DNA from 3 places in the Citrobacter sp. KH_055_1 genome. Region 1 is predicted to be linked to each of the others. Evidence: predicted binding sites of a transcription regulator. Region 1 holds the regulator's gene; each other region holds the start of a gene.
The links. Region 1 encodes CRP, which controls carbon source genes, mostly activating them, when cyclic AMP is high. Its sites were predicted from a motif close to ATGTGANNNNNNTCACAT; they were not measured.

Region 1 (6,555 bases):
CCCACGGCAGCCAGGGAAGTTCAAGATGGCTGACCCGTACATCGGTCTGATGGCGCACCGCGTCGACCAACTGCGCCAATAGCATAAAGTCGTTCATATCGCGCATCGCCGTGGCACGAATGCGCATCTGGTGAGCGAAGCATGGCAACGCGTCGGTGACTTTCAACCAGACGGCCCCATCAGGGAAAATACCGCTGACAATAGCGTAAGCCTGGTCATCCAGCGTTAAGGTTAATTTTACGCTCATCTCGCTTCCCCTTTAAATTGTGTCCCTTCGACACAATTAATAATGTCTCTAAGACAATTATTAAGCAAGCATAAAATAAAGTATTTTTGAACGTGCGCTAATCAACTGATAATCAATGGAAAAAAAACGCACCTTGCCCACCGATACCGGGCTGGTACACTTGGCAGCGTTGCACATCATCGTGAGTATCTTATGACCACCGAAGCCGACTACCTGAATCAGTACGATGCCCGCCGCTTTCCCTCCCCACTGGTAACGGTGGATAGCGTGTTGTTTACCGTGCATCAACAGGCGCTGTGCGTGCTGCTGGTCGAACGGGCAAACCAGCCGCAGAAAGGACGTTGGGGATTACCAGGCGGCTTTATTGATATGGCACACGATGATTCCACTCGCGCCACAGCGCTGCGTAAACTCACTGAAAAAACTGGCGTTTCACCTTCGTGGCTGGAACAGCTGGACACATTTTCCGGGCCAGATCGTGACCCGCGTGGCTGGAGCCTGACGGTCACCTGGTTTGCGCTGATAGCCTGGGTGGACTGCGAACCGCATATTGCCAGCGTCAGCGATGCCCGCTGGGTCCCGGTTGATAAGCTTGCCGACTATCCGCTGGCCTTCGACCACCAGGCGATCATTGATGCCGCCCTGAACCGGCTGCGGCAAAAAACGAAGTATTCTTTACTGCCCGTTTATTGTTTGCCGGATACCTTTACCCATGGTCAGCTACAGGAAGCCACAGAGGTTATCCTCGGCCAGCCGATTCAGCGCAAAAGCCTGATCCGCCGCTTTGAGGCCTCAGATATGTTTGAAGATACCGGTGAAAGCATGGCCACCGGCACGCGGAAAGCCCGCCTGTGGCGACGTAAACCGGGTGTGGATTTTCATCTTTTCTCACGTAACCTGCTGGCTGAATAAGTACAAAATCACATATTGGCTAACCCGCAGGCTCTGTGCGCGGTATAGTTGCTGTTTTCGATGATTAATTGCTCTGGTGTTATGGTTGAAATCACTCCAACAGAAATGAATCTCCCTGCCGATGATTCGCGAGAATTCCGCCCGATGCGCGGGATCAGTAATCGCCATCTGCAGACCATGCTGCCGCGTTTAATTCGCCGTAAGGTGAAGTTCGACGCCCACTGGCAGCGTCTGGAATTACCCGACGGCGACTTTGTCGATCTGGCATGGAGTGAAGATCCGCATCAGGCGAAGCACAAACCGCGTCTGGTGGTTTTTCACGGTCTGGAAGGTAGCCTGAACAGCCCGTACGCCCACGGTCTGATTGAGGCGGCGCAAAAACGCGGCTGGTTAGGCGTGGTGATGCATTTTCGCGGCTGCAGCGGCGAGCCGAATCGCCTGAACCGCATTTATCACTCCGGTGAGACCGAGGACGGTACCTGGTTTTTACGCTGGCTGGAGCGCGAGTTCGGCCGCGTGCCAACCGCAGCGGTCGGCTACTCGCTCGGTGGCAACATGCTGGCCTGCCTGTTGGCCAAAGAAGGGAACGCTATCCCGATTGATGCCGCGGTTATTGTCTCCGCCCCCTTCGTGCTGGAAGCCTGTAGTTATCATATGGAAAAAGGGTTCTCCCGCGTTTACCAGCGCTATCTGCTTAATCTGTTAAAAGCCAATGCCTCGCGTAAGCTCGAAGCTTATCCTGGCTCGCTGCCGGTAAGCCTGGCACAGCTGAAGTCCCTGCGCCGCATTCGTGACTTTGACGATCTGATCACCGCCAAAATCCACGGTTTTGCCGATGCGATAGACTATTATCGTCAGTGTAGCGCCATGCCACTACTCAACCTGATCGCCAAACCGACGCTGATTATTCACGCCAAGGACGATCCTTTTATGGATCACCACGTGATCCCCAAACCGGAAAATCTGCCCTCACAGGTGGAATATCAGTTAACCGAGCACGGTGGACACGTCGGGTTTATTAGCGGCACGCTGCGCCATCCTGAGATGTGGCTGGAATCCCGTATCCCCGACTGGCTGACAACGTATCTGGAGGCATAATCATGCAGATCCCCTGGCAGGACTTATCCCCTGAAGCGCTGGACAATCTGATTGAAAGCTTTGTCTTGCGCGAAGGCACCGATTATGGTGAACATGAACGTTCGCTCGAACAAAAAGTCGCCGACGTCCGACGCCAGTTACAATCTGGCGAAGCTGTACTGGTATGGTCAGAACTGCATGAAACGGTCAACATTATGCCGCGAAAACAGTTTCGCGAATAACCCGCAGCCGGCGGCTGACTATAATAAAAACTAACCTATCCATGGAGTTATTATGTCTGCCAAACATCCGGTGATTGCGGTAACAGGATCCAGCGGCGCGGGGACCACCACCACCAGCCTCGCGTTTCGTAAAATTTTCGCCCAGTTAAATCTGCGCGCCGCCGAGGTGGAAGGCGACAGTTTTCACCGCTATACCCGTCCGGAGATGGACATGGCGATCCGCAAAGCGCGCGACGCCGGGCGACACATCAGTTACTTCGGCCCCGAAGCCAACGACTTCGGCCTGCTGGAACAAACCTTCAGCGAATACGGCCAGACCGGCAAAGGCCAGTCACGAAAATATCTGCACACCTACGATGAAGCCGTACCGTGGAATCAGGTTCCGGGAACGTTTACCCCGTGGCAGCCGCTGCCTGAACCCACAGACGTCTTATTCTATGAAGGCCTGCACGGTGGCGTGGTGACGCCGCAGCAAAACGTGGCGCGGCATGTTGATCTGCTGGTCGGCGTGGTACCGATCGTCAATCTGGAGTGGATCCAGAAGCTGACCCGCGACACCAGCGAGCGCGGTCACTCCCGCGAGGCGGTAATGGATTCGGTGGTACGTTCAATGGACGACTACATTAATTACATCACCCCGCAGTTTTCCCGTACGCATATTAACTTCCAGCGTGTACCGACCGTCGACACCTCCAATCCTTTTGCCGCCAAAAGCATTCCGTCACTGGATGAAAGCTTTGTAGTGATTCATTTTCGTAATCTGGAAGGCATCGACTTCCCGTGGCTGCTGGCGATGCTGCAGGGCTCATTCATTTCCCATATCAATACATTAGTGGTGCCGGGCGGCAAGATGGGGCTGGCGATGGAATTGATTATGCTGCCGCTGGTCCAGCGACTGATGGAAGGCAAAAAAATCGAGTAAAGCGTGGGAAGTGCCCGATGGCGTTACGCTTATCGGGCCTACAAATCAACATCATCCATCCGGCATCAGGGATTACGCGGCAATCACTTCATAGGAATGGGTAATATTCACCGCTTTTTCCAGCATCAGCGCCACGGAGCAGTATTTTTCCGCGGAGAGATCGACGGCGCGAGACACCGAAGCGTCTTTCAGATCGTTGCCGGTAACGATGAAATGCAGATTAATATGGGTAAACAGACGCGGCGCTTCTTCACGACGCTCGGAAGTGAGCTTCACTTCGCAGTTGGTCACATCCTGACGACCCTTTTGCAGGATCGACACCACATCAATGGCGCTACAGCCACCCGCAGCCATGAGTACCATTTCCATCGGGCTCGGCGCTTTATCACCGGAGTTACCGTCCATCAAGATTTGGTGGCCTGAGGCGGACTCACCGAGGAAGGTTAACCCCTCAACCCACTTTACACGCGCTTGCATATTTCGTAACTCCAATGTTTCAATTTTCCTGACAGATTACGCGTACATAACAATTCTCGCAACGGAAGGCGACCTGAGTCATGCTGAAGCGAGACACCAGGAGACACACGGCGAAAGCTATGCTAAAACAGTCAGGATGCTACAGTAATACATTGACGTACTGCATGTATGCAGAGGACATCACATTACAGGCTGCAGTTCACTTTTTAGCAGCCCCTTTCCCAGGTAGCGGGAAGCATATTTTTGCAACCCCAGAGGCAGCGTCGTGTTCTGACTCTGGAGACAGCTTATAACAGAGGATAACCGCGCATGGTGCTTGGCAAACCGCAAACAGACCCGACTCTCGAATGGTTCTTGTCTCATTGCCATATTCATAAGTACCCATCGAAGAGCACGCTGATTCACCAGGGTGAAAAAGCGGAAACGTTGTATTACATCGTTAAAGGCTCAGTGGCAGTGCTGATCAAAGATGAAGAAGGGAAAGAAATGATCCTCTCTTATCTGAATCAGGGCGATTTCATTGGTGAATTAGGCCTGTTTGAAGAAGGCCAGGAACGTAGCGCCTGGGTACGTGCCAAAACCGCATGTGAAGTTGCTGAAATTTCATACAAAAAATTTCGTCAATTAATCCAGGTTAACCCGGATATTCTGATGCGCCTGTCTTCTCAGATGGCTCGTCGCCTGCAGGTAACGTCCGAAAAAGTAGGCAACCTGGCCTTCCTGGATGTCACCGGTCGTATCGCCCAGACCCTGTTGAACCTGGCGAAACAACCTGACGCGATGACCCACCCGGACGGCATGCAGATCAAAATCACCCGTCAGGAAATTGGCCAGATCGTTGGCTGCTCCCGTGAAACCGTTGGTCGTATCCTGAAAATGCTGGAAGATCAGAACCTGATCTCCGCGCACGGTAAGACCATCGTCGTCTACGGCACGCGTTAACCTCGTCGAAATGGCGCGTTACCTGGTAATGCGCCATTTTTGTTTGCACCGATGTGGCGAAGACTGATTTATCACCCCGAGATCAACTACGCACTACGACAAACGCTGGTGCTGTGTTTACCCGTGGCTGTCGGTCTTATCATCGGTCAGCTTCATCTGGGACTGCTATTCTCCCTCGTCCCCGCCTGCTGCAACATTGCCGGTCTTGATACCCCGCATAAGCGATTTTTTAAACGCTTAGTTATTGGCGCGTCACTGTTTGCCGGATGTAGCCTGATCATGCAGCTATTGCTGGCAGAAAGCATTGCGCTCCCGCTGATCCTTACCGGCCTGACGCTGGTTCTCGGCGTGACCGCCGAGTTAAGCCCGCTGCATGCACGACTGCTGCCCGCCTCACTGATTGCGGCAATTTTCACGCTAAGCCTGGCTGGCAACATGCCGGTCTGGGAACCGCTGCTGATCTATGCGCTGGGAACTTTGTGGTACGGCGCGTTCAACTGGTTCTGGTTCTGGCTGTGGCGTGAGCAGCCGCTGCGCGAATCGCTCAGCCTGTTATATCGCGAACTGGCCGATTACTGTGAAGCGAAATACAGCCTGCTAACCCAGCACGTCGATCCCGAAAAAGCGCTGCCCCCGCTGCTGGTTCGCCAGCAAAAAGCGGTGGATCTGATCACCCAGTGCTATCAGCAAATGCATATGCTGTCGGCGCATCACAACAACGAGTACAAACGCCTGCTACGGGCCTTTCAGGAGGCGCTGGATTTGCAGGAGCATATTTCCGTCAGCCTGCATCAACCAGAAGAGGTGCAGAAGCTGGTCGAACGCAGTCATGCAGAACAGGTGATTCGCTGGAATGCGCGCACCGTCGCCGACCGGTTACGCGTACTGGCAGATGACATTCTGTATCACCGCTTACCAACACGCTTTTCGATGGAAAAACAGATTGGCACGCTGGAGAAAATTGCCAACCAGCACCCGGAAAACCCGGTCGGGCAGTTTTGCTACTGGCACTTTAGCCGCATTGCCCGCGTGCTACGCACCCAGCGTCCGCTGTATGCCCGAGATTTAATGGCCGACAAACAGCGCCGCCTGCCGTTACTCCCGGCCCTGAAAAACTATCTGTCGCTGAAATCTCCCGCGTTGCGTAATGCCGGGCGTATCAGCGTCATGCTGAGCATCGCCAGCCTGATGGGCAGCGCCTTACACCTGCCCAAACCTTATTGGATCCTGATGACGGTCCTGTTCGTCACGCAAAATGGCTACGGTGCCACGCGGGTACGCATTCTGCATCGTTCGCTGGGTACGCTTGTCGGGCTGGTGATTGCCGGCGTCACGCTGCACTTTCATATTCCGGAAGGGTTTACGCTGGCTGCCATGCTGGTCATCACCCTCGTCAGCTATCTGATCATGCGCAAAAACTACGGCTGGGCCACCGTCGGGTTTACGGTTACGGCGGTGTATACCCTGCAGTTGCTGACGCTGAACGGAGAACAGTTTATTGTGCCGCGCTTTGTCGATACGGTGCTGGGCTGTTTGATTGCCTTTGGCGGCACGCTCTGGCTGTGGCCACAGTGGCAAAGCGGCCTGCTGCGCAAAAACGCCCACGACGCTCTGGAAGCTGACCAGGAAGCTATTCGCCTGATCCTCAGCAACGATCCACAGGCCACACCGCTGGCGTATCAGCGTATGCGGGTCAACCAGGCGCATAACACGCTGTTTAACTCACTGAACCAGGC
Region 2 (6,555 bases), 1.3 Mb from region 1:
CCAACGGTGGTGACATAGCTCCCGTGCAGGCCGAGCCCCCTGTCCATTGCGCCACCTGCTTTATGGTATTTGCCCACCATTTGCCAGTCGGCCAACCCGGTAAATACGCCGGAAGATCCGTAGTTTTTTTGCACCCGTTCCAGCTCTTCGTAAAACAGATCCAGCGCCCGATCCCAACTGACCCGCACAAAACGGTTATCACCGCGCTGGCTGCGGTCTGATTTTTCACGCTTACGTAACCAGTCCAGACGGACCATCGGGTAGCGGACTCGCGAAGGGTTGTAGACCACTTCACGTACTGCATTCAGCATATCGCACGGATATTTGTCGTGTTTAAAGGGCCGGGTTTCGGTCCACTCGCCGTTGACCACTTTGGCTTCAAAAGCGCCGTAATGCGAGCCGGACTGGATCCACTGTTCAGGGTTTTCTCCTGCCGCCCATACCTTTGATATCAGCGGGTTCGGCGCCAGCGCACTGGCGGCACCTACCGCCAGCATACCGCTCAGAAAACGGCGACGGGACGGATTAAAATCGTGAATATCCATACATTATCCTCTTTATTATTGGGGGGCAGGCACATCGCTGGCGTGCGTCTGGAGGTATTTCAACAGCGTGCGTTCTTCCACCGGATTAAGCCGGTAATAGGTCGACATCGCTTTTAGTCCGGCAATCCAGCCATTGGCGGTATAACGGATGGTCGGCGGTGTGCTGTGGCAGGCGCTGCAGGTGGATTGCAGCATTTGTTCCGAGTATTCCCACACCGGTGCAATACTGGTGATAAGCCCCTGCGCGGAGGTCCATGCGGTCACGCTCACTTGCTGCCACTGCTGGTGCGAATCTGGGTCAACCTGGGTTTGCAGAATTTTTACGTTTGCCATCAGGGAATCATCAAGCACCGCGGAGAAAACGCGTTTGCCCATAAACTGCGTGATCACCCGCCCACGACCTTTGCTTTCACGCCACCCCGTCACTTCCAACTGGACATTACTGCCCTCTTTTTTCAGAACTCTGACTTCGGTGGCCGGAAAAAGTAGCGCTTTACCGGCGGGACTCCCAGCCGTTGCCGTCAGGGCTTTCTCGCCTAACGAAAACAGCGTGGTCGCCTCCGACGGCGTCTCTCCCTGGCGTTGGAGTTGCTTAAACCGATCGCGAAAGCCGCTACTCATATCAGGCTTGTGATGGGCAATACCTTTGTGACAGTCAATGCAGTTGCTGTCTTTCGCCGCCGCTGCGGTCATTTGTGCCGCTGCATTCGTCGATTGCTTGCCGTGATCCATCGCCTCATAGCTATGGCAGGATTTACAGGCCGCTGAATTATTGGCGCTCATTCGCGCCCATTCCCGCTGAGCAAGTTCTGCCCGCTTGGCGGTAAACTTTTCAGGCGTATCAATCGACGGTGAAATAAACGTATGGTAGAGATCGTTCAAGGCTTCCGTTTTGCGCAGAAGCGTCGGAACGATGCCTGGTGGAATATGGCAATCCTTACACTCGGCACGCACGCCGGAGGCATTGCGAAAATGTATGCTGGTCTGATATTCCTCCCCCACCGTACGCATCGAATGGCACGACAAACAAAACTCGGTGCTACTGGTGTAATGCACGCCTTGCCACGTTCCCCAAATGGCAAAGGCCATGGCAACGGCTCCACCGAATGCCCACCATAGTGCGTTCTTTCTCATCCACGACATATTTGGCTCCCTTATTTTAATTGCGACACGCTAAGGGATATTAAAAAAGGAGAATAGAGACACCGGCAGCAGAGTATAGGAACAGCGTTCACTCTATGAGGCGAGTCAAAATAGTTAAAAATGGAAACTCGTAATATGCGGCTATCGTTTTAATAAGGAATTTCTCATGCTGGCACTGTTTCTCAACAGAGAAAGCCGTACATCGCTGCAACTGCAGATCTTTCAATTTTATTTTCAGGCTATTCAGCGGGGGAATTTGCTGTGCGGGGACAAACTTCCTTCTATCCGCGAGCAGGCGCAGGCGCTGAACGTGGCCAAAATCACAGTCGTTATGGCGTATGAAAAATTGATGGCGGCAGGGTTGATTAAGAGCCGACAGGGTATTGGCTATGAAGTGATCTTTACTACACCAGTACGTACACCCGCAGCACACATACCGTTAGCCCAGGGTTCACCGCCGGTAAAGCCTGAGCCTGCAGGCGTTTCCACCGATGTTTACGGTGAGATGGGACGGGATTTTTATTGCCGGATGGGCGTCCCCGATCCCAATGCCTTTCCCTGGTCAAGCTGGCGAAAATGGAATAATGCTCCCAGCGTACTAAAAGAGCAATTGTTTACCCGATATCATTCACCAAATGGATTATTTTCATTGCGTGAGCAAATGGTCAGATACCTTAATCTATCCCGGGGAATTAATACTCGCGCAGAAAACATCATTATTACCAACGGAATTCAGGAAGGGTTATCACTGCTCAGCCAAATATTTATTATTCATCACGCGGCAAGCCAGGAAAAAAAGTGTCATATTGTGACCGAATCCCCTTGTTATTCTGGAGCCTGGCATCTGTTTAATTACTACGGTGCCGACATTACGCCTATCGCGGTGGATAATCAGGGACTGTGCACGGATAAATTACCCGAATATGCAACCCAACTTTGTTACGTGACGCCCGCACATCAGTATCCGATGGGGAGCGTGCTTTCAATGGAGCGGCGTCTGTCGTTGCTGACCTGGGCGCAGCGTGTCGGGGCGTACATTATCGAAGATGATTATGATGCCGTTTTTACGTACGGCGAAAATCCCCTCCCCGCGCTGAAAGCCATGGATTATCACGATCGGGTTATCTATATGGGGACATTCTCAAAAACGCTGGGGCCGGGTGCGCGTCTTGGCTATCTCATTTGCCCGGATGAACTGCTCCCGGCAGTGCAGAATATGAAAGCGTTAAACAACAACGGCAGCCAGTGGTTATTGCAACAGTTTCTCGCTGAGTTAATGCAAAATCAGGTTTTTTATACCCACCTCGGCAAACTGGCCTGCAGCTACGCGTCCCGGCTCGCGCTTCTCCGGGACGGTCTTTCTGCGCTGTTCCCCGACGGAAAAATTGACGGCGCAACGGCGGGCCTGCATCTCTCGTTACACATCGATCGCTCGCCCGACGTCATCGCCTTGCTGCAACAGCGCTGCCTGCAGGCAGGTGTTCGCTTTGATACGTTACAGGACATTGAAAATGGTTCAGAAGAAATCTGGCGCAAGGAGAACAACGCCGGGGTGATGTTTTTCGGTTTTGGCGGGTTGCAGTTACCGCAGATCAATAAAGTGCTGAGAGTGCTGGAGCAGGCGTTAATTCAGCCCTGAAGGCAGAACAGGGATCGAGCGACTCGCCCAATCCCTGTTGATGCCATTACAGCAGATCGCGGAACTGCGTTTGTTTCAGCGCCAGCTCAACGCCACGAACTTCTGCCAGCCCTTTCAGACGACCAATTGCGGAGTAACCCGGATTGGTTTTCTTGTACAGATCGTCCAGCATCTGATGCCCGTGATCCGGACGCATTGGGATAGGACGCAGATCGCCCGCCTTCTTACGACGCTGTTCTTCACGCAGGATCGCCGCCACCACAGAGACCATATCTACGTCGCCCTGCAGGTGAGCACCTTCATGGAAGGTTTTCGGGTTATCTTCACGGCAGGTCGAACGCAAATGCGTAAAGTGAATACGATCGCCAAAGGTTTCAATCATTTTCACCAGATCGTTATCCGCCCGTACACCGTAAGAACCGGTACACATGGTGAAGCCGTTATAGATGCTGTCTACTGTTTCTTTCAACCACTGCATATCTTCAATGGTGGAAACAATACGCGGCAGGCCGAGGATCGGGCGCGGCGGATCGTCAGGATGCACGGCCAGGCGCACGCCTGCTTCTTCAGCTACCGGCACAATTGCGCGCAGGAATACGGCCATATTATTGCGCAGATCGTCTTTACTGATACCGTCATACTCCGCCAGGCGCGCGCGAAACTTGTCCAGCGTATAACCTTCTTCTGCACCCGGCAGACCGGCGATAATATTGCGAGTCAGCTTCTCTACATCGGCTTCGCTCATGGCATTGAAATAATCCAGAGCCTGACGCTGTTCTTCTGCGGTGTAATCCGCTTCCGCACCGGGGCGTTGCAGGATGTGCAGCTCAAAGGCCGCAAAGGCAATTTGATCGAAGCGCAGGGCTTTAGAACCGTCCGGGAGCTGATATTCAAGGTCAGTGCGCGTCCAGTCGAGGATCGGCATGAAGTTATAGCACACGGTATCAATGCCGCAGGTCGCCAGATTACGGATACTCTGCTGATAATTAGCGATCCACGTTTGATACTGTCCAGACTGGGTTTTGATGTCTTCGTGAACGGGAATGCTTTCCACCACCGACCAGGTCAGCCCCTTTTCAGCCAAAATAGCCTGTCGCTTTTGAATCTCTTCTACCGGCCACACTTCACCATTAGGAATGTGGTGCAAGGCGGTCACAACACCGGTTGCGCCAGCCTGACGCACATCATCAAGCGATACCGGATCGTTAGGTCCGTACCAACGCCAGGTTTGTTCCATTGCTTCACCTCACAAGTTGTTATACCAAATTAAGTTAGCTGCATGACGACTACCATACAGGCATCGGGTGGATGATCAACAGAACGCCGATGATTGATTGATCCAGCTCACATTCCCCGGATAAATAAGGCACACCAATTTAACTTGCTGTCATATAACTTTATACTGCCATTGTTAATTAATGGTTAATCAGGTGTATTTAATGAAGACAATTGCCTCGGCTTCACTCCCCAAAAATGTACAGATGCCACTGTACGATCGCCAACGCTTAACCTCGCGGATCGTACATTTTGGTTTCGGTGCTTTTCACCGTGCTCATCAAGCATTGTTGACCGATCGCGTACTCAATACGCAGGGAGGAAACTGGGGGATTTGTGAGATCAGCTTGTTCAGCGGCGATCGGCTGATGAGCCAGCTTCGTGAGCAGGATCATCTGTATACCGTGTTAGAAAAAGGTGCTGACGGCAATCAACCGATAGTGATAGGTGCCGTTAACGAATGCCTGAACGCCACGCTGGATTCGCTGGCGGCCATTATTGAAAAATTCTGTGAACCGCAGGTGGCGATTGTGTCGTTAACCATCACGGAAAAAGGCTACTGTATTGATCCGTCCACCGGGTCGCTTGATGTCACAAACCCACGCATTATTCATGATTTGCAGTCGCCGGATGAACCGCACTCAGCGCCGGGCATTATCGTCGAAGCCCTGCATCGCCGACGCGAACGCGGATTACCGCCGTTTACCGTACTCTCGTGCGATAACATCCCGGACAACGGGCATGTGGTGAAAAACGCGATCCTGGGCATGGCGCAAAAACGTTCGCCTGAGCTGGCGGCGTGGATACAACAGCAGGTCAGTTTTCCGGGCACCATGGTCGACAGAATTGTCCCTGCCGCAACCGACGAATCGCTGGAAGAAATTGCCCAAGCGCTGGGCATCGCTGACCCCTGTGGCATCAGCTGTGAGCCGTTTATCCAGTGGGTGATTGAAGACAATTTTGTCGCCGGCCGCCCGCAGTGGGAAACCGCCGGTGTCCAGATGGTTGATGACGTGCTGCCGTGGGAACAGATGAAACTGCGGATGCTAAACGGCAGTCACTCATTTCTGGCCTATCTTGGCTATCTGGCCGGGTTTCAGCACATCAGCGATTGCATGCAGGACAATGCCTTTCGTGAAGCGGCTTACCGTCTGATGATGACGGAGCAGGCCCCCACGCTGCACATCACTAACGTCGATCTAAATCAGTATGCCGAAAGCCTGCTGCAACGTTTTGCCAATCCAGCACTGAAGCATAAGACATGGCAAATCGCGATGGACGGCAGCCAAAAATTGCCGCAAAGAATGCTGGAAGGGATCCGCATACATTTATCACGGCAAAGCGACTGGCCTCTGCTGGCACTGGGCGTTGCGGGCTGGATGCGCTACGTGAGCGGCATTGATGATGCGGGTGCAGCCATTGATGTGCGCGATCCGTTGCGTGATAAGATCCGCGCGCTTGTCGAGCACAGTTCCCTATCAGAGCGCGTCAGCGCACTGCTTTCCCTGCGCGAGATTTTTGCCCCCGATCTGGTGCAGAATCCGCAATTCGTCGCAGCTATCGAGCAGGCCTGGCAGAATATTGCGCAATATGGCGCGCATCAGGCCGTCATGCAGACGTTAAAAAATTAACAATTTCTGCCATTCAGCGGGACGAAGCGCACCTTCGTCCTCTCTGCCCTTCTCTTTTTATCCTTTTTTCGCCAGGATTGTTGAACGCTATAACAGCATTTGATGATTCTGGAGCCAACGTGACCAAAACCAACCTCATTACCGGTTTTCTCGGCAGCGGTAAAACCACCTCTATTCTTCATTTACTCGCCAACAAAGATCCCGCTGAGAAGTGGGCTGTGCTGGTCAATGAGTTTGGCGAAGTCGGTATTGACGGCGCGCTGTTGGCCGACAGCGGCGCACTGCTAAAAGAGATCCCCGGAGGATGCATGTGTTGTGTTAA
Region 3 (6,555 bases), 390 kb from region 1:
GGTTAACGAGGTAAACGGGTGCATTTAGCGCACAGCAGACATCGTTGGAAAATGACGTGTGGTGCGCAATGGAAGCTGGCGCAACAGTACCCAAACAATCACGGCGGTGAGAATTTTATCTACCAGATTGGCGCCAATCACCGTGACAGCCACCGACTCAACCAGACCCTCGCCAACCGAGTGCATCCAGGCAACAAATAAATCAGCGCCGCTGCCGGTCACGCCGCCAAACAAGGTGGTGCGGATAGGCACGGCAACGACAGTGACGGCCAGGGTAATGATCACGCCGCTGAACACCACTTTCGGTAAGGTACGAAACCATCCTGCTCGTGCCAGCCATCCTGCGACCAGCCCGATAACCATGGCTACCGGCGCGAAGGCGGCAGCGATCGGATCGGTGAGTAACCCCCACAGCAGGTTGGTGAGTAATCCCGTTAACATTCCCACAATCGGGCCTAATAGCACCGCGCTGATAATGGTGCCGATGGAGTCGAGAAAAATAGGCAGTTTCACCATGCTGATGAGCTGTCCACCGACCATATTGATGGCAATGGCAATAACAATCAGTACCAGTGACTGGCTGGAAAATTGGCGACGCGCCATAGAAAACCTCTTTAAAGTGAAGCGTTAACGGGATGTGATAACCAGTTCGTCATAGCCGGAAACGACACAAGGTTGGCGGCTAAACGCCAGCTCTGTGAGTTCGCCAATCACCAGTTCCAGCGTGGTGCGCACGGTACAGCCTGGCATCATGTGGCCTCCCAACATCGCGCCCTGTGGGTCAGAAACCGCAAGATGCAGGTGCTCGCCGGTCAGTTCCAGCGTGCCGTTCAGGGAGATAATTTCCCAGGTGCCGGTGAGCAATGTGGTTTCTTCCTGACCCGCGAAGCGTAAGGCAACGTGGGTTAAACTTCCGGTACAACCGGCAATCCAGGCGGCATGTAATTGATGCTGTTGGATAAAATCGTGCAGTCGGGAAAAGACTTCCTGGCCAGGGAGTAAACGCAGCGCATGAAAGCGAGCTGCAGAGGCGTGAGGAGAGTATGTGACCATAGGTTGAGGGACTCCGAGACTCGGACGTAACGCTGATAATATAGACGCTGGCTAGGGTGCTTTCTGATATAAATCAGGATTTGTGACACGGCAACGAAATAATCTTGCTACGCTTATTCGCAATTCAGGAATATGGAATAAATTTAGCGGGGCAGAGCGTTAAAATGTGATGTAAGTCAGATAACGGTGTTCTGTTGCTGGACAATCATTCCTTTTATTCCTTGTTTCGCTTATTCTAGCTGAAGCGTTTCAGTCGATTAAATGTTCGACAATTAATCAAACAGTCGCAGTTTGCGACAGGTAAGGTTTCCCTGAGCGATTTGCTGCATTACTCTGTCAGCCACATCGTTTCTGAGAAATCCTTGCAGGAGACCTATGACCGTACGCGTAGCGATTAATGGTTTCGGTCGCATCGGGCGCAACGTGGTTCGTGCTTTGTATGAATCCGGGCGTCGGGCGGAAATCACCGTGGTGGCCATCAACGAATTGGCGAGTGCTGAAGGCATGGCGCATTTGTTGAAATATGACACCAGCCATGGACGTTTTGCCTGGGATGTTCGCCAGGAACGCGACCAGCTCATTGTTGGCGACGACGCGATTCGCATTCTGCATGAGCGAACACTCGATGCGCTTCCGTGGCGCGAACTGGGTGTTGACGTCGTGCTGGACTGTACGGGGGTCTTCGGTAGCCGCGAACACGGCGAAGCGCATATTGCCGCAGGTGCAAAAAAAGTGCTCTTTTCACATCCTGGTAGTCACGACATCGACGCAACCGTTGTGTTTGGCGTTAATCAGGATCAGCTGCGCGCTGAAGACCGGATCGTTTCCAACGCCTCCTGCACCACGAATTGCATTATTCCCGTTATTAAATTGTTGGATGATGCTTACGGCATCGAGTCCGGCACCGTTACGACGATCCACTCCGCGATGCACGATCAACAGGTTATTGATGCCTATCATCCCGACCTGCGTCGTACGCGAGCAGCCAGTCAGTCGATTATTCCCGTTGATACCAAACTGGCGGCGGGGATCACACGAATTTTTCCACAATTTAACGATCGTTTTGAAGCGATTGCGGTGCGTGTACCGACCATAAATGTGACGGCGATCGACTTAAGCGTGACGGTGAAAAAACCAGTAAAAGCGAGTGAAGTCAACCAGTTGCTGCAAAAAGCAGCACAAGGTGCATTTCATGGTATAGTTGACTATACGGAATTACCGTTGGTCTCTGTAGATTTTAACCACGACCCGCACAGCGCCATCGTTGATGGTACGCAAACGCGCGTAAGTGGTGCTCACCTGATCAAAACATTGGTCTGGTGCGATAATGAATGGGGCTTTGCTAACCGCATGCTCGACACAACGTTAGCGATGGCTGCTATTGGTTTCAGGTAAGGCGCGTGAGCGCTTGCAAAACTTTAAGAATCAACGAGAGGATTCACCATGTCTGTAATTAAGATGACCGATCTGGATCTTGCTGGTAAACGTGTTTTTATCCGTGCGGATCTGAACGTACCAGTTAAAGAAGGGAAAGTAACCAGCGATGCGCGTATCCGTGCGTCTCTGCCGACCATCGAACTGGCCCTGAAACAGGGTGCAAAAGTGATGGTAACTTCCCACCTGGGTCGTCCTACCGAAGGCGAGTACAACGAAGAATTCTCTCTGCTGCCGGTTGTTAACTACCTGAAAGACAAACTGTCTAACCCGGTTCGTCTGGTAAAAGATTACCTCGACGGCGTTGACGTTGCAGCCGGTGAACTGGTGGTTCTGGAAAACGTTCGCTTTAACAAAGGCGAGAAGAAAGACGACGAAGCACTGTCTAAAAAATACGCTGCACTGTGCGATGTATTCGTCATGGATGCTTTCGGTACGGCTCACCGTGCGCAGGCTTCTACTCACGGTATCGCGAAATTCGCTGACGTTGCTTGCGCGGGTCCGCTGCTGGCCGCTGAGCTGGACGCACTGGGTAAAGCTCTGAAAGAACCGGCTCGTCCGATGGTTGCTATCGTTGGTGGTTCTAAAGTTTCTACCAAACTGACCGTTCTGGACTCTCTGTCTAAAATTGCTGACCAGCTGATCGTCGGCGGTGGTATCGCCAACACCTTCGTTGCCGCGCAAGGCCACAACGTGGGTAAATCCCTGTACGAAGCAGACCTGGTTGATGAAGCTAAGCGCCTGCTGACTCTCTGCGACATCCCGGTACCGGCTGACGTTCGCGTAGCAACTGAGTTCTCTGAAACTGCGCCTGCAACGCTGAAATCTGTTAACGACGTGAAAGAAGACGAGCAGATCCTGGATATCGGTGACGCATCTGCACAGCAGCTGGCTGAAATCCTGAAGAATGCAAAAACCATTCTGTGGAACGGCCCGGTTGGCGTGTTTGAATTCCCGAACTTCCGCAAAGGGACTGAAATCGTGGCTAACGCCATTGCCGACAGCGAAGCATTCTCTATCGCTGGCGGCGGCGACACCCTGGCGGCTATCGACCTGTTCGGCATCGCTGACAAAATCTCCTACATCTCCACTGGTGGCGGCGCATTCCTCGAGTTCGTGGAAGGCAAAGTTCTGCCAGCAGTAGCCATGCTCGAAGAGCGTGCTAAGAAGTAATTCAGTTCAGGCGGGGTGACCCGCCTGTTTTTCAGCGCGCTTAAACGCTCGCGAACCTTCTTCAACGGTCGAAGATACAGATACAGGACTACGTAACATGTCTAAAATTTTTGATTTCGTAAAACCGGGCGTCATCACTGGCGACGACGTACAGAAAGTTTTCCAGGTAGCAAAAGAAAACAACTTTGCACTGCCAGCTGTTAACTGCGTCGGTACCGACTCCATCAACGCCGTTCTGGAAACCGCTGCAAAAGTTAAAGCACCGGTAATCGTTCAGTTCTCCAACGGTGGCGCTGCATTCATCGCGGGTAAAGGCGTGAAGTCTGACGTTCCTCAGGGCGCGGCAATCCTCGGTGCTATCTCTGGTGCGCATCACGTTCACCAGATGGCTGAACACTACGGTGTTCCGGTTATCCTGCACACTGACCACTGCGCGAAGAAACTGCTGCCGTGGATCGACGGTCTGTTGGACGCGGGTGAAAAACACTTCGCAGCAACCGGCAAACCGCTGTTCTCTTCTCACATGATCGACCTGTCTGAAGAGTCTCTGGAAGAGAACATCGAAATCTGCTCCAAATACCTGGCGCGCATGTCCAAAATGGACATGACTCTGGAAATCGAACTGGGTTGCACCGGTGGTGAAGAAGACGGCGTGGACAACAGCCACATGGACGCTTCTGCACTGTACACCCAGCCAGAAGACGTTGATTACGCGTTCACCGAGCTGAGCAAAATCAGCCCGCGTTTCACTATCGCGGCATCCTTCGGTAACGTACACGGCGTGTACAAACCAGGTAACGTGGTTCTGACCCCGACTATCCTGCGTGACTCTCAGGACTATGTTTCTAAGAAACATAACCTGCCGCACAACAGCCTGAACTTCGTCTTCCACGGCGGTTCCGGTTCTACTGCTCAGGAAATCAAAGACTCCGTAAGCTACGGCGTAGTGAAAATGAACATCGATACCGATACCCAATGGGCGACCTGGGAAGGTGTTCTGAACTACTACAAAGCAAACGAAGCTTACCTGCAGGGTCAGTTGGGTAACCCGAAAGGCGAAGATCAGCCGAACAAGAAATACTACGATCCGCGCGTATGGCTGCGTGCTGGTCAGGCAACCATGATCACCCGTCTGGAACAGGCTTTCAAAGAACTGAACGCGGTTGACGTTCTGTAATTTACGCCGTTCAACATGACATCAGGCCCGCAAATGCGGGCCTTTTTTATTGTCATTTCTCGCGGTAGTCGACAGAGAATTATGTGATCTATTTGGCAAAAATGGCGTTTATTGTTTACCCTTGTCAAATTGCCCGTCCCGGTGGGGCGGCTTTCTTTCTCCCGTTTGGGTAAGCAAAAAAGGAATAGTGAATGGAAGATTTGAATGTTGTCGACAGCATAAACGGTGCGGGTACCTGGCTGGTGCGTAACCAGGAGCTGCTGTTGAGCTATGCCGTCAACATCGTTGCGGCTATCGCTATTGTCATCATCGGGATGATTGTGGCTCGGGTTGTGTCCAACACCATTAACCGTGTGATGGTGGCGCGTCAAATTGATGCGACCGTGGCTGATTTTCTCTCTGCGCTGGTGCGTTACGGTATTATTGCCTTTACGTTGATTGCTGCGCTGGGCCGCGTGGGCGTGCAGACAGCCTCTGTTATCGCCGTGCTCGGTGCCGCCGGTTTAGCTGTCGGTCTGGCGTTGCAAGGCTCGCTGTCTAACCTCGCCGCAGGCGTTCTGCTGGTGATGTTCCGTCCGTTCCGCGCAGGCGAATATGTCGATCTTGGCGGCGTAGCGGGTACCGTGCTCAATGTGCAGATTTTCTCTACCACCATGCGTACCGTAGACGGAAAAATTGTGGTGATCCCCAACGGGAAAATCATTGCCGGTAATATCATTAACTTCTCTCGTGAACCGGTTCGTCGCAACGAATTTATTATTGGGGTGGCGTATGACTCTGATATCGACCAGGTTAAACAAATCCTCACCGATATCATTCAGTCTGACGAGCGTATCCTGAAAGACCGTGAAATGACGGTGCGCCTGAATGAGCTCGGGGCGTCCTCGATTAATTTCGTGGTGCGCGTCTGGAGCAACAGCAGCGATCTGCAAAGCGTCTACTGGGACGTACTGGAACGCATTAAGCGTGAGTTTGATGCTCACGGCATCAGCTTCCCGTATCCGCAAATGGATGTGAATTTCAAGCGCGTGAAAGCAAACGCGGCAGAATAATCGCGCGCCCGGTGGCGCTACCGCTTACCGGGCCTACAAAACCTGTAGGCCGGATAAGGCGTCAGCCGCCATCCGGCGTTTTCTCTCCGGGTATTAATTCCTCTTATACCTGATTAATATTATCAATTTCCGCTAATGATTATCCCGCGTTATAGTCTGCGCTTAAGAGAAACAGTTCGGGATATTCAACGTGTTATCATATTATTTTCAAGGGCTTGCGCTTGGCGCAGCGATGATACTTCCGCTCGGCCCGCAAAATGCTTTCGTGATGAATCAGGGTATTCGTCGGCAGTATCACATTATGATCGCCTTACTTTGTGCCATCAGCGATTTACTGCTGATCTGCGCGGGGATCTTTGGCGGCAGCGCCTTGCTGATGCAATCGCCATGGCTGATGGCGCTGGTAACCTGGGGCGGCGTGGCTTTCTTACTCTGGTACGGTTTCGGCGCGCTAAAAACGGCGATGAGCAGTAATCTGGAGCTGGCCAGTGCCGAGGTGATGAAGCAGGGGCGCTGGAAAATTATCGCTACGATGCTGGCGGTGACGTGGCTTAACCCGCATGTCTATCTCGATACCTTCGTGGTGCTGGGCAGCCTTGGCGGTCAACTGGACGTCGAGCCGAAGCGCTGGTTTGCTCTGGGTACTGTTAGCGCATCGTTCCTGTG

Region 2: the regulator CRP is predicted to act here: its motif matches at 4,660-4,677, upstream of AC3ITF_RS07685 (mannitol dehydrogenase family protein).
Region 3: the regulator CRP is predicted to act here: its motif matches at 1,218-1,235, upstream of epd (erythrose-4-phosphate dehydrogenase).

Annotation. Positions count from the first base shown of each region.
Region 1 covers NZ_CM174473.1:354,825-361,379, reverse strand. Annotated here, with positions in the region: gene prs (ribose-phosphate diphosphokinase) at 1-247, opposite strand, end outside; gene AC3ITF_RS01715 (NUDIX hydrolase) at 440-1,159, shown strand; partial or broken gene AC3ITF_RS01710 (hydrolase) at 1,195-2,257, shown strand; gene AC3ITF_RS01705 (YheU family protein) at 2,260-2,478, shown strand; gene AC3ITF_RS01700 (phosphoribulokinase) at 2,531-3,400, shown strand; gene AC3ITF_RS01695 (OsmC family protein) at 3,473-3,877, opposite strand; gene crp (cAMP-activated global transcriptional regulator CRP) at 4,187-4,819, shown strand; gene AC3ITF_RS01685 (YccS/YhfK family putative transporter) at 4,871-6,555, shown strand, end outside.
Region 2 covers NZ_CM174473.1:1,657,847-1,664,401, reverse strand. Annotated here, with positions in the region: gene torA (trimethylamine-N-oxide reductase TorA) at 1-545, opposite strand, end outside; gene torC (pentaheme c-type cytochrome TorC) at 561-1,688, opposite strand; gene pdxR (MocR-like pyridoxine biosynthesis transcription factor PdxR) at 1,855-3,327, shown strand; gene uxuA (mannonate dehydratase) at 3,374-4,564, opposite strand; gene AC3ITF_RS07685 (mannitol dehydrogenase family protein) at 4,767-6,233, shown strand; gene AC3ITF_RS07680 (CobW family GTP-binding protein) at 6,353-6,555, shown strand, end outside.
Region 3 covers NZ_CM174473.1:744,554-751,108, forward strand. Annotated here, with positions in the region: gene AC3ITF_RS03680 (energy-coupling factor transporter transmembrane component T) at 1-24, opposite strand, end outside; gene AC3ITF_RS03685 (ECF transporter S component) at 25-603, opposite strand; gene AC3ITF_RS03690 (PPC domain-containing DNA-binding protein) at 628-1,053, opposite strand; gene epd (erythrose-4-phosphate dehydrogenase) at 1,429-2,448, shown strand; gene pgk (phosphoglycerate kinase) at 2,497-3,660, shown strand; gene fbaA (class II fructose-bisphosphate aldolase) at 3,758-4,837, shown strand; gene AC3ITF_RS03710 (small-conductance mechanosensitive channel MscS) at 5,029-5,889, shown strand; gene argO (arginine exporter ArgO) at 6,080-6,555, shown strand, end outside.